Regions from separate parts of the Solibacillus cecembensis genome, predicted to be linked through region 3. Evidence: riboswitches for the same ligand, from Rfam matches in the RefSeq annotation. Region 3 holds a riboswitch; each other region holds the start of a gene.
What was found. Region 3 has a riboswitch for thiamine pyrophosphate ahead of ACQKIH_RS05205 (YkoF family thiamine/hydroxymethylpyrimidine-binding protein). Riboswitches for the same ligand answer to the same signal wherever they lie in the genome.

Region 1: another riboswitch for thiamine pyrophosphate. It lies ahead of tenA (thiaminase II); the one in region 3 lies ahead of ACQKIH_RS05205 (YkoF family thiamine/hydroxymethylpyrimidine-binding protein).
Region 2: another riboswitch for thiamine pyrophosphate. It lies ahead of thiT (energy-coupled thiamine transporter ThiT); the one in region 3 lies ahead of ACQKIH_RS05205 (YkoF family thiamine/hydroxymethylpyrimidine-binding protein).

Annotation. Positions count from the first base shown of each region.
Region 1 is NZ_JBNNMF010000001.1:353,318-357,939, forward strand. Features, by position in the region: gene thiE (thiamine phosphate synthase) at 1-492, opposite strand, end outside; gene thiD (bifunctional hydroxymethylpyrimidine kinase/phosphomethylpyrimidine kinase) at 479-1,303, opposite strand; gene thiM (hydroxyethylthiazole kinase) at 1,300-2,055, opposite strand; gene tenA (thiaminase II) at 2,042-2,725, opposite strand; TPP riboswitch at 2,790-2,889, opposite strand; TPP riboswitch at 2,959-3,059, opposite strand; gene ACQKIH_RS01870 (hypothetical protein) at 3,468-3,602, opposite strand; gene ACQKIH_RS01875 (hypothetical protein) at 3,796-4,083, opposite strand; gene ACQKIH_RS01880 (endonuclease Q family protein) at 4,405-4,622, shown strand, end outside.
Region 2 is NZ_JBNNMF010000011.1:103,158-107,779, forward strand. Features, by position in the region: gene ACQKIH_RS11550 (AAA family ATPase) at 1-1,749, shown strand, start outside; gene ACQKIH_RS11555 (hypothetical protein) at 1,819-1,935, opposite strand; gene ACQKIH_RS11560 (magnetosome magnetite crystal formation protein family) at 1,998-2,324, opposite strand; TPP riboswitch at 2,426-2,533, shown strand; gene thiT (energy-coupled thiamine transporter ThiT) at 2,619-3,230, shown strand; gene map (type I methionyl aminopeptidase) at 3,619-4,371, shown strand.
Region 3 is NZ_JBNNMF010000004.1:93,200-97,821, forward strand. Features, by position in the region: gene ACQKIH_RS05195 (excinuclease) at 1-94, opposite strand, end outside; gene thrS (threonine--tRNA ligase) at 407-2,332, opposite strand; TPP riboswitch at 2,948-3,053, shown strand; gene ACQKIH_RS05205 (YkoF family thiamine/hydroxymethylpyrimidine-binding protein) at 3,133-3,714, shown strand; gene ACQKIH_RS05210 (ECF transporter S component) at 3,716-4,297, shown strand; gene ACQKIH_RS05215 (ABC transporter ATP-binding protein) at 4,290-4,622, shown strand, end outside.

The DNA of each region.
Region 1 (4,622 bases), on a different contig from region 3:
AACAATCGGATAAGATAAATAAGTTGCTCTTGCTTGCGATAAAAACGTGACACCTGCCGCACCTTTCGCATCAAGCTTAGAAGTCGTTTCAAAAATCGGTCCAATCCCAACGTAATCGGCACCACCTGTTACCGCCGCATCCATTTCTTTCATCGAATGCACAGACACACCAATCCATTTCCCAGGGAATAATGTCCGAATTTGCGCTAAGTTCCTATCATCCTGCCCTACATGGACACCATCCGCAACCATCTCCAACGCCAATTCGACATGATCATTGACGATAAATGGCACATTATATTGTCGACATAACTTCTGACAGCTTTTGGCGAACTGCACGAGCTCTACACCCGTTAATGCACCATCACCTTTTTCACGTAACTGAAACATCGTAATACCTGCTTGTAATGCTTTCTCTAAAATAAAGAGTGGGTCCCCGCTGCAATTATTCGTTCCCATAATAAAATACACATCTAAATCATGTCGTTTCAACAAGCTGTACCTCACTTTTCGCTGTTACTTGCTTATAGGCAAAATGATTGGTCGGTCCATTGCCATTGCCAATGTTTAATGGATTTTCAATGGCTGCCTGAATAAATCTCTTCGCCTCAATGATGGCAGCTCGTACAGCATAGCCTTTCCCTAAAAAAGCCGTGATTGCAGCTGAAAACGTGCAGCCCGTGCCATGTGTATGCTGTGTAGAAATGCGCTCACTCCTCAAAGAAAAGGTTGAGCCATCTTGGAAAAATACCGTATCTACCGCTTCACTACCTTCTAAATGACCACCTTTCATCACTACGCATTGCACACCTAGCTGCAAAATTTGCTGTGCTGCTGCTTGAATATCCGCTGTCGTTAAAATCGTCATTCCTGTAAGAACTTCTGCTTCTGGAATATTAGGTGTCAGCACCGTTGCTAATGGGATAAGTTTTGTTTTAAGCGCTTCAACCGCTTGCTGCTGCAATAAACTCGCGCCCCCCTTTGCAATCATCACTGGATCAACGACGAGCTGTACGTCCACTTGCTGTAAAACCTCCGCAACGGCGTTAATAATATCCGTTGAAAATAACATCCCCGTTTTCATAGCAGTTACAGACAAATCTGCCAATACCACCTCCATTTGAGCTTGAATAAAGTCAGGCGTCGCTGGGAAAATACTCGACACACCTAATGTATTTTGAGCCGTTAAAGCCGTAATGACCGTCGTCCCGTAAACACCAAGTTCCTGAAACGTTTTTAAATCTGCCTGTATACCTGCCCCACCACTACTATCTGAACCTGCAATCGTCATAACAATATTCATAGTTGCTCCTTCAAGGCGTATTTTTCAAGACCATTTAAAACATTCACTTGTACGGAACCGATATACTGCGCTTCACTACTACCTTCTGCCGCAATTTGTTTATATTGTTGTAAAACTTGCTGTAAAATTATTATTTGATTACCTTCAACACTTAGTGCCGCACTGCAAATAGCACTTAGTAAACAGCCAGAACCTGTAATTTGCGTGATTCGTGCATCGCCACCAGTAATTTGCTCCACTACATGGCCATCCGTTACAACATCCGTTTCTCCCGTTACAATAACGATTGTCTGCCATTTTTTCGCTACTTGCTTCGCGACTGCAACTGTATCCATGTCACCTGATCCACTGTCGACACCTTTTGATTGCCACTGGACACCCGCAATTGCTGCAAGTTCACCCACATTACAGCGAATGGCGTCAAAATGGATTTGCTCAAGCAATTGTTGAACGATCTTTTTTCGGAATACCGTAGCACCAACCCCTACCGGATCAAGTACAATCGGAACATTTAATTCATTCGCCCTTTTTCCAGCAATCAACATCGCCTCAAACGTCCATGAATTGATTGTCCCAATATTAATTAACAGTGCATCTGCCATTGCGACCATTTCTGTCACTTCATCCTTGTCATCTGCCATGACAGGAGATGCGCCGATTGCCAGCAAGCCATTTGCAGTAAAATTAGCAACTACATAATTCGTTATACAATGAACGAGCGGTTTTTTCAGATGAATTTTATGCAAAGTCATATTGCGCGACCTCATTTTCCCAGTTTTCTAATGTCCAAGGCATTTCCCAAAACTTCCATTCGTAATAACAGCTTTTGACGAAATGCGCTTTAAAAATAGCAGTTTTATCAGGTTGTTCTTTGACATAGCGATTCATCAGCGCTTTTTGGTAATCAATTGTCGCTTTAAAATCGTCCGCGCTATACATCGCTATCCAATCCTCATATAGCTTAACACCTGGTTTTGCCTCTTTATATTTTTCACCGATTTCCTGATATAACCACGGACATGGGAACATCGCCGCAAAAGCTTCGGCAACATTACCATTATGTGCAGCATTGTACATATGACTTACATAATTATAAGCAGCAGGTGCCGGCTCAAACGCTTGGAGCTCCTCTTCCGAAACACCCAGTTCTGCAAAAACGGTGCGGTGCAATTCAAGCTCTGCTTCGTTAATAAAGCGTGCATTATCCAGATAATACGTAATATCATCATGATGATCCGCTTTAGAAGCTGCAATCGCTAGCACTTTTGTGTAATGCTTTAAATAATAAGCGTCTTGCATCATATAATATTTGAATTTTTCAATTGGGAGCGTGCCATCAACAAGTCCCTTTACAAATGGGTGCTCAAAGCTTCCTTCCCAGTATAAATCTGTTTCTTTTCTTACCTCATCACAAAATGTCATCATTGTTCCTCCTTGTGGTAGGCTTAAGAACAAAAAAAACGCTTCTATTTGCGTATAGCAAAGAAGCGTCTTACTCATTGCTCCCTACGCCAGTATTAACTGAACAGGTTCTAAGGGTCAGGTTTTAACCTTCTCAACGCATATGCGTCCCCCCGCTATTAGAATATTTACTTGGAAAAAAACAAAAAGCCCCCATAAAGGAGAGCTCACGTACAAAAATGCGAAATAGACGAATCGCTATGTACTTTGCTCCCTACGCCAGTGTTAACTGAACAGGTTCCAAGGGTCAGGTTTTAGCCTTCTCAACGCATATAGCGTCCCCCCGCAAATATTTTAATTACTTTTATGCTATCATTATTCCCATTGAATTGCCAATAGTTTTTATTTAACTTTTGACAAATAGCAATAAATTTCCTGATAGTTATGAATCAGTCGGATAACGAAATGGTTATGTTATAGGAATAGGTTGATTTAGAACGTTAAAGATTCTGCTGTATATGCAAGATATTATACAAAGTTTGATACAGTGCAATTTCTTTTAAATAACATTGAAAACCTTGTTGTTTCTCTGTTTAAACAATTGTGCATAAATAGGTGTATATGAATGAAATACTGAAAAACACCTAAAACATTGGTGTGACGACATTTCAGGTGTTCTATTTTATCCCCAAACTTCGATTTGGGAACGTTATTTTGCATGGCTATGTATACCGTAAGTAATACTGAATAGTGTATGAACTTTCTACTTTTTCTGAGCTATTTCTTTGAGTAAAGAAATTATCTCTTTATCTCGTTTACTATTTTCTCTCATTTTCGCATCAATAGATAAACAAGAAATTGCAATAATAACAACCCCAAGTGTAATAATAAATTCCAATGTCTTTAACCCTCATCTCTATTTTTAAAAATATAATTAACTCATTTTACCCTTTAAAATGAGTTCTCGCAGCGTTTCAGAGCGTTATTTTTTAATAAAAACAGCGACAAACACTGATTTAACAGTGCCTGTCGCTGTTTGAAATGTTACCAAGCTTCCATTTGGGAACGTTTTCGCCTGATTGCAGAATACTCTAAACCAGTTTGTTTTCCTTTTTTCTCACAAAAATTGCCACAATGAATAAAATAATTGCATTAGCAATCAAAAGTCCACCAAAAGTAAGCCCCGCCACAGCAGCTGCAAATCCATCTCCAACATTACGACTAACGTTATTCATTGTCAGAACTAGAACTATTGGAGAAGAAATAATAAAAATAACACCCGCCATCATCCATACCAACCAATTCAATAATCTTGATAAAAAGATAACAAATACATTAAGGGTAAAGAGAACTAAAAGGAATATAACCAAAGAATTCATAAAACCCCTCCTTAGTAATGCCACATAATGACCCATTTGCGGAACAACTTAATACATTGTAATTTTACTTTATTATTACGAAACACTCTTAAGTATAACATTAGTTCCCAAAGCGTCGTTGGGGGCTTTTCTTAACTTGACGTTGTAAAAGCACTGTTCAACTAAATCCCCCGTAAGTGAATGAAGGAATACTTAACAACTTTATTATCTTTACACAATAGACATCGTTCTTTTGAATAACTAAAAAACAGGGAATTATTCCATCGTATAACTCAAATGTAATAACACATCCTTAATTTAGAAAGGTGGAGAAAATAGAACGTGTTAAAAAACTTTTATGCAGATTTGCATATACACATCGGTCGCACGTTTAATGGACGCGCAGTAAAAATTACGGGTAGTAAAAACTTAACTTTGGCGAATATTTTACAAACGGCCAGTTCACAAAAAGGGCTCGATTTAATTGGGATTATCGACTGTCATTCACCAGGGGTATTAGAGGAATTGGAGCACTTAATAGCAGAAGGTTCACTTGTACC
Region 2 (4,622 bases), on a different contig from region 3:
GATATTGTTCCTTATCAGAAAACATTTGAGGAGCATGTTCAGTACGTACAGAAAATACACAATATAAAGGAAGTAATTCAATTAACGAATAGCGTACAAACTTTGCAAGATGACGTTTCACAAAAACAACAAGTGGCTAATACTGCACAGCAGCGAGTAAAGCAAGTAGAGCAGCAAATTCGCCATAACCAAGCTGCATTTATTGCGTCTGCATTAATTGCTGGAGAGGCTTGCCCGGTTTGTGGTAGTGTTGATCATCCAGTTGTGCATAATCAACAAACAGCCACGGTGGAAGAGCATGTTGCAGATGAATTGCGAAAAAATGCTGACATTGCGATGCAACAATATTATGAAGTAAAATCAAAGCTTGATATGGAGTTAGGGAATTTACAATTAAAGCAAACACATCTTGATGAGCAACAAGTTACGACTGATGCGCTATTGCAATATGAGCAAACGACTAGCGAGTTAGCACAAGCATTGCAAAAGATGAAACAGCAGCAGGCACAATTAGTAACAGAAAAGCAAATGAATGAAGAGTTAATGACAAAGTTAGATGCACTGCAAACACGCATAGAAAAAGGACGTACTTATGTAACGAATGTAAATACGCAATTAGCGCAGGAGCAAGGCAAGTTAGAGCAAAGTGAAAAGTCGATGCTTCCACAATTTACAACGGTGCAACAAGTGGACGCGGCATTGCAGGAAGAGCAATTGAAGTATGAATCGTTAAAAGGGGAAATCGACCGAGCTACGCAACATTTGCAGCAAGCACAATTAAATGAAAAAACGTGTGCGGTTAATTTTGAACATGCCAAACAGCGAGAAATGGACCAGTTGCAAGAGGAATCAAAAGCGAAATCAGATTATTTATTAGCGCTTGAAAATGCTAATTTTATAGATGAGGCAAGCTATAAAAAATCGATTTTAGTACTTGAAGTCCAGCAACAAATGCGTCAAGAAATTGAACAGTTCCGACAAAAGATGCATACAATTGCCGTACAAATTGCGGAGGACTCTGCTCAATTAGCAGGAAAAGAATCGGTCAATTTAACGGCATGGGAGCAGCAAATGAATGAGTTGAATGACCAGTTTGAGAAGCTATATGCCGATTTTAAACAGGCTGAATCTTATGTAGAGCAATGCCGATCAACGAAAATTCGATTGCAAAAAGTAGCAACAGAAATTGAGCAATTTAAAGGGAAGTTAATTCAAGTTGAGCAAATTTATGATGTCATACGTGGTCAAAATGAAGCAAAAATTTCATTTGAACGCTTTGCACAAATTGGCTATTTAGAAAAAGTGACACATGCGGCAAACGAGCGCTTACGTATTTTATCGAACGGTCAATATTTCCTGAAGTCTACAGGACGTAAAGAAGGAAATGCACAAAGTGGGTTAAGCATTGATGTGTTTGATAGTAATACAGGGCAAACGCGCGATGTGAAAACACTTTCAGGTGGGGAAAAGTTCAATGCTTCACTTGCTCTTGCGTTAGGAATGGCTGATGTCATTCAAAGTGTGCAAGGCAGTGTCCATATTGATACGATGTTTATTGATGAAGGCTTCGGTACATTAGATGAGGAATCGCTGAGAAAAGCGATTGATATTTTAATCGATTTGCAACAAACTGGGCGTTTAATTGGTGTCATTTCACATGTTGCAGAATTAAAAGCAGCAATGCCAGCCATATTACAAGTACAAAAGCTAAAAGAAGGCCATAGCCGTACGGAAATTATTATAAAATAAAAACATAAAAAAAACATTTTGATTGCGTGCAAAATGGTTTTTAATGCATATATAAATTGTATCCAGCAATTATTTTAACATTTTGGCATGCTTTGATTTTAATCGATTATCAATTAATTTTTTGACGATTGGATAAACGATTGGCGCATATTTGATTGCAGTTTTTATTACATTCTTTAGCTTCATACTAGAACACTCCTTTAACTTCTATCAATGCTTGTAAAATTAGTATACCCTTTTTCAAAACATTAACGCATTACTTTAATGGCTTGTACTAAATTCCAAATGGAGATGGTAAAAGAAAGAAGTAAGTATAAAATAAAGATAATAATCGGGACTAAAATGCTGCTATCATTAAAAGAAAAAGCATTTGATACGAAAAGTGATGATGAAACGAAGAATGCTAAAAATAAAATACCTAAAACGAACGGGACTAAATGTGAAATAAATGCACGTTTGGCATGAAAGCGAACAGCAGTATCCTTACTCACTATAAATATAAGTAGTGGGACAATGAATGGTGCAAAGAAGATGCTTAAATAGCCAATTGCACTCAAGCCTTTTGAATTATCCAAAATGGTCAACTCCTTTGCTTTTATATATGGGACAATAAATTAGGATATTGATAATATTACTACAATTGGATATAATTGAATAGTTAGAACAATTAAAAAGATGTAACCACAAGGGGTGCCAAATTTGTTGGCTGAGATTGTGCACGAAATGTACTGACTCTTTGAACCTGTAAGTTAATGCTTGCGTAGGGATGTGGATAGAAACCGACTAATAAACGATAGTCAGGCTCTGTCCTGATATCGTTTTTTTTCTATTCCTTCTCATTTTACATCGGAAAATGGAGGAGATTTGTTATGGACAAAAAGAAATTATTAATGATGGTGGAAATTGCAATCTTTGCTGCCATCGGGCTAGTACTAGACCAATATGCATTTAAGTTATGGGCACAAGGTGGATCCATCAGCTTTGTTATGCTACCTATCGTATTAATGGCAATTCGTTGGGGCTTAGCAGCGGGATTAGCAACAGGATTAATAATTGGGGTTTTACAAATGGTATTCGGTGCCTATATTTTACACTGGGTGCAGGCGCTTCTTGATTACGGCATTGCCTTTACAGCGGTTGGAGTAGCTGCTGTTGTACGTAAACCATTACTTGAAGCAACAAAAGCATTAAACAAAGCGAAAATGACGACTTATATTGTCATTGGAATTTTCATCGGTGGATTGTTACGATTCAGTGCCCACTTATTAGCAGGTGTTGTATTCTTTAAGGAATATGCTGGTGATGAAAATGTCTGGAAATATTCAATCCTTTATAATGCTTCGTACATGCTACCGGCGACGATTATAACAGCTGGTATAGCAGTATTATTATTCACATCTGCACCAAGATTATTAAAAACATTTAACTCGCTTCAGAACATGTCCTCTACTTCTAAAAGTGGAAGTTCAACGTCTGGCTGATGGGATAACGACAGCGAGACAACATCATGTCAGCTGAGACGCAATTGATAAATTAAATAATTAAGAATAGAGGAGTGTCTCGAATATGGGACACTCCTTTTATTAGAATCCATAATAGAAAGCTTCCAATAGCAGAAGGAATTCTTTAGTTCAGCTTTTTTAGTAATGAAATATAGCGACTCCGCAAGTTGTGGGATTTGAATACTTACAACTTTTTTAACTTGATTCAGCCGGGGCCAACACCGGCTAAATCAAGTTAAATCCCCCAGCGGATGGCACAGTTTTTTTTGAGCAAGCTCGAAAAAAAATCTGGACTTAATTATGCCATGGCGTAATTGATGTGTGATATAGTGTAGGGTAGATATTGATATGAGGAAGGAAGTTTAACATGATTGTTACAACTAAAGAAGAAATCCAAGCGTTTAAAAAGATTGGTCGCATTTGCGCGGAAATTCGTGAGGCAATGAAGCTTGCGACAGTTCCAGGTGTTACTACGAAGGAATTGGATGAGATTGCGGGTCGCATGTTTGCGGAAGCAGGAGCCATTTCAGGACCAAAAGGAGAATATGATTTCCCAGGATACACTTGTATTAGTGTCAATCATGAGGTAGCACATGGTATTCCAGGTTCAAAGCAAATCCAAGAAGGTGACATCGTGAATATTGATGTTTCAGGATCTTTAGACGGCTATTTTGCAGATACGGGGATTTCTTTCGTAGTTGGTGAAGGCTATGAGGATAAAGAAAAGTTATGTGCAGTAGCAAAATCAGCGCTTGAACGTGCGTTTACAAAAGTAAAAGCTGGTTCAAAATTAAACCAAATTGGTAAAGCGGTAGAGCGTGAAGCACGTGATCACGGTTTAACTGTTATTATGAATTTAACAGGTCACGGCTTAGGTAAATCTTTACATGAAGCACCGGATCATATTTTAAATTATTACGACGCATGGGATACGACAATTATGAAAGAGGGAATGGTACTTGCAGTAGAGCCATTCATCTCGGCAAAAGCTGAGCATATTGTAGAGTCAGGTGACGGCTGGACATTCGTAACACCAGATAAATCATTAGTTGCCCAAATTGAGCATTCAATTATTGTAACAAAAGATAAACCAATTATTTTAACAATGTTAGAAGATTAATAAAAATCGTAACGGCAATTTTAGCTGTTACGATTTTTTTGCAATTTATTATTTTATAGAAATTTCTAATCGGGAATTGCACATTGAAAATGCTAATAATTGAAAAGCTAAAAGCATAAATTGGTAAGAAGAATAATTATAAAAAATTTAAGGAATTAGAAGGTGAAAAAAGACCGATAATCAATGTATAGCAATTTTTTCCGATTTTCATTTATATAAAAAAAGCATAAGCATCCCCTTTTCATCAAAAA
Region 3 (4,622 bases):
CCGATTTTGTCGCGAAGAAGCTTTGGCATTCCTCTAAGCTTAATGTTGGATTCCCTTCTTTATCAAGACGTGTAATTTTGTATCGTGTATTCATCAAACAAACTCCTCCTGAAATCCTGACTATCGCTTCATTATAAACGGTCGAATTTGATTAGGCAAAACGAGAGCTAGTTAATCAAAACAACCGAACCTTCCATCTTGAAATTTGATGGTAAGGTTCGGTTATTTACTAAAATTCTACAGTTTAATACTTGAAATATGAAAAAGCAGAAGCCTTTAAAGTTTGCTCATCGTATAGAACGATTAGAATAATAGTTCAACTCATTACAGTAATAACGGACTTGTGCATATGATAACCATACACACAAGTTCCTTTCGTTTTCTCCTTACGCTTCTATTGTTTCATTCAGACATCCCGTGTCATTTGCTTCCCCTCTATCTCTCGCTGCAACTGTTGCGCAAATTCCTCAAAGGACATTGTTTTCAATCCAACTTGTTTATATGCTCTTACAGTCACTGTCCCGTTCTCAAGCTCTTGATCACCGAGTACAACAATATACGGTACCTTTTGCAGTTGTGCATCGCGGATTTTACGTCCGAGCTTTTCATTTCTGCCATCGATGGCAACACGGATATTTGCCTGACGAAGCTCACTAGCAACTTTTTGAACATAGGCTGTCTGTACATCCGAAACGCCAATAATTTGCACTTGCTTTGGAGCAAGCCATAATGGGAATGCTCCACCAAAATGCTCGATTAATATTCCTAAGAAGCGATCAATTGAACCAAATACAGCCCGGTGAATGACAACTGGACGTACCTTTTCGTTATCCTCATTCACATACGTTAAATCAAACTTCTCTGGTAGTTGGAAATCTAACTGTACCGTTGCACATTGATGACTTCGCTTAATGGCATCTTGTATATGAATATCGATTTTTGGTCCATAAAATGCCCCGTCACCCACATTAATTTTATAAGGGAAATTTAAACGATTTAACACATTTTCAAGCGCTTGTTCCGCCTTATCCCACAGCGAAAGTTCCCCCATATAGTCATCAGGTCGTGTCGATAATTCAATTTCATATTCAAATCCAAATACCTTATAAACACGGTCAATAATTTGTAAGGCTAATGTAATTTCATCCTCAATTTGCTCTGGCGTCACAAAAATATGAGCATCATCCTGACAAAATGTACGAACGCGTAGTAGCCCGTTTAATGCCCCACTAAATTCATGACGGTGCACCTGACCGAACTCAGTCATACGTATCGGTAAATCACGGTACGAATGTAAGTCGTTTTTATAAATAAGCATATGACCAGGACAGTTCATCGGCTTTAAAGCAAACTTTTGTTCATCTACTTGTGTGAAATACATATTTTCTTTGTAGTGCTGCCAATGTCCTGATTGCTCCCATAAACGTTGATTCATCATCAGCGGTGTACGCACTTCTTTATAATCATAGCTTGTTTGCAAACCACGTAAGAAATTTTCTAATTCATTTCGGATAATCTGACCATTTGCTAAATAAAATGGCATGCCTGGTGCTTCTTCCGAAAACATAAACAGTTCAAGCTCTTTTCCTAGTTTACGATGATTACGCTTTTCGGCTTCTTCCAAAAACACAAAGTATTCATCCATATCCTCTTTCGTTGCAAACGCCACCCCGTAAATCCGTTGTAGCATTTGGTTATTGCTATCACCACGCCAATACGCACCTGAAATGTTCATTAGTTTGAATTGCTGTAATTTATTTGTAGATGGCACATGTGGTCCTCTACATAAATCGATAAATTCCCCTTGCTCATAAATCGTTACAAGTTCTTCGGCAGGAATTGCTTCTAAAAGCTCAAGCTTTAAATAGTCATGCTCAAACATTTGACTCGCTTCTTCTCTCGTTACTTCCTTGCGAACAACTTGGAAGTTCTCGCTTACAATCTTTTTCATTTCACGTTCAATTACATCTAAATCTTCTGGCACTAACGTATGAGTCATTTCAATATCATAATAAAACCCGTTTTCAATTACTGGACCTACACCAAATTTTGCATCTGGATATAAACGTTTTACCGCTTGTGCTAACAAATGCGCTGTTGAATGACGGATTACCTCTAAGCCCTCTTTTGACGCAACATCATATAGAGAAATTTCAGCATCCACTAGAATTGGTCGTGTCAAATCAGTTGTTGTCGTATTTACACTACCTACAATTGATTTTTTTGCTAAGCTAGGACTAATCGACTTGGCAATTTCGGTTAGCGTAACACCTTTAGCAAAACGTTTTTGTTCGCCATTTGGAAATTGAATTGTAACTTCTTGATTTGACATACTACCACTCCTTTTCTTTTTTTGGTAAATAAAAAAAACACATATTCGTCCACAAAGGGACGAGTATGTGTTTGAATACCCGTGGTTCCACCCAAATTCCTACTGTACTGTTGCATCAGTAGCTCATTGATACAGATAACGCCTGTATACGTCACTAGTTTCCTAGCACAGCTCCAAGGGAGTAAATCGAATTGTCCAATCAGGAATCTTTCAGCCGGTGATTTCCCTCTCTTTTGATCTTCACTAAAACGATTCATATCCTTATCATTGCTTTTTAAATTGAAATTAGTATTTAATCTAACCTATGCCCAAAATATTGTCAATGACTGTTTTTTTAGAATAAATAGAATATACAACCTGTAATCGTTGCTATGCTTAATTTTACTTGGTTCATAAATTTCCTTACAATAGTGCCCACATATCTCGTAAAATCCCCATACGAATGGAATATTATTTGTGCACTCTGTGCAAAACACAACACGCACGATATTCTTTGTAAATTCCCAATACTTTAACATATCAACCATGGACGAAAGTATGAAATAATAAAACTTCATTTACAATGATAATATTGGTAGGTTATACTGATGGCACATTAAAAAAACTACATACCGTTTTCTGCACTAGGGGTGCCCACTTTGGCTGAGATGCGAGCTTTTGCTCCGATCCCTTATAACTCGATCAGGATAATACCTGCGTGAGGAAGTGCGGTGACTTTCCTATTTTTTCATTTTGGATAAGTGGCTGCATCTTCACGGATGTGGTCTTTTTTTATGAAAATTTTTCGGGAGGTTTTTAATATGCAATGCGGTTTAAGCCCTATCGTTGGATTTCGTTTTTCTCTTCATCCAATGACCAATGATTTTATTTCGGTAATTAAAGGTGCACTTCTAGAAACAGATACATCAAATGTGTGGATGCATACGGATGACGTATCTACTGTTATTCGTGGAAAACAGGTGCATGTATTTAATGTGGCAAAAGCCATCACTTTACATGCTGCTAAAACGGGAGAGCATATTGCATTATCTGGTACTTTTTCTGCTGGTTGTCCAGGTGACTCTGCAGGAGATGTATTTTTGGATAAAGGAGATGAAGTAGCAAATACAGATACTACGAAACAATATGTTTCTTCTCAATTTGCTCTTTATCCGATGAATAATCCTGATTATATGAATGTTATTTACAGAGAAATAGATCGTGCAAAAACGCATGGTGTTTTCAATGAGTCGATGCATTATGCAAGTGGTATTCACGGAGATATACATGATGTATTTGAATTTTACGAAGAATCTTTCACACATGCACGATCAGAAGAACATAAACATCTTGTCATGACGGTTTCAATGAGTATTAATAGCCCTTCTCACGGAGGTTTTTAATATGTTGAAATCTTGGAAGCTAAAAGAGATTGTACTTATGTCTTTATTTTCTGTTGTGTTTGGTATTGTCTATTTACTATTTCTACATGCAGGAAATATTTGGGCAGGGTTTATTGGTCCTATTGCGTATGAATGGATCTTCGGCATTTGGTTTATCGTATCGATTATTTGCATGTATATTATTCGTAAACCTGGAGCAGCAGTCATTTCTGAAACAATCGCAGCAGCAATAGAGGTTTTATTGGGTAATGCCATTGGTCCACGTTTAATTCTTACAGGTCTTATTCAAGGATTGGGAGCAGAAGCAGTTTTTGCCGCAACACGCTACAAACGCTTTGACTTGTGGGTATTAATGTTAGCTGGTGTTGGCTCAGCCGTTTTCAGCTTTGTATATGGATACTTTTTAGGGGGCTTTGCCGTGTACAGCACAGGTTACGTAGCATTAATGTTAGGACTTCGCATATTAAGTGGTGCTCTAATTGCCGGTGTCGGTGGAAAAGCTTTATCAGACGGATTACTCGCTACTGGTTCACTCCGCGGATATGCCATTTCACGATCAAAAAAAGGTGAATCACATGCCTAATGTTATCTGCTTTAACAATGTAACGTTCTCTTATCCCGACGAAGAACAGTCAATACTCAAGAATCTTTCATTGTCCATCCGCCGCGGGGAGCGTGTTGTCATTACAGGTCCTAGCGGGTGTGGAAAAACAACATTACTGTATTTATGTAATAGACTTTTTCCAGACAATTGTGATGGCATATTAACCGGTTCATTGGAGTTGTTCGGGAAAGACAGTTTTTCTTATATCCCTGGGGAGATAAATCACCGGATAGCAACTGTTTTCCAAGATCCCGATGCTCAGTTTTGCATGCAAACGGTAGAAGAAGAACTTGCATTTACACTG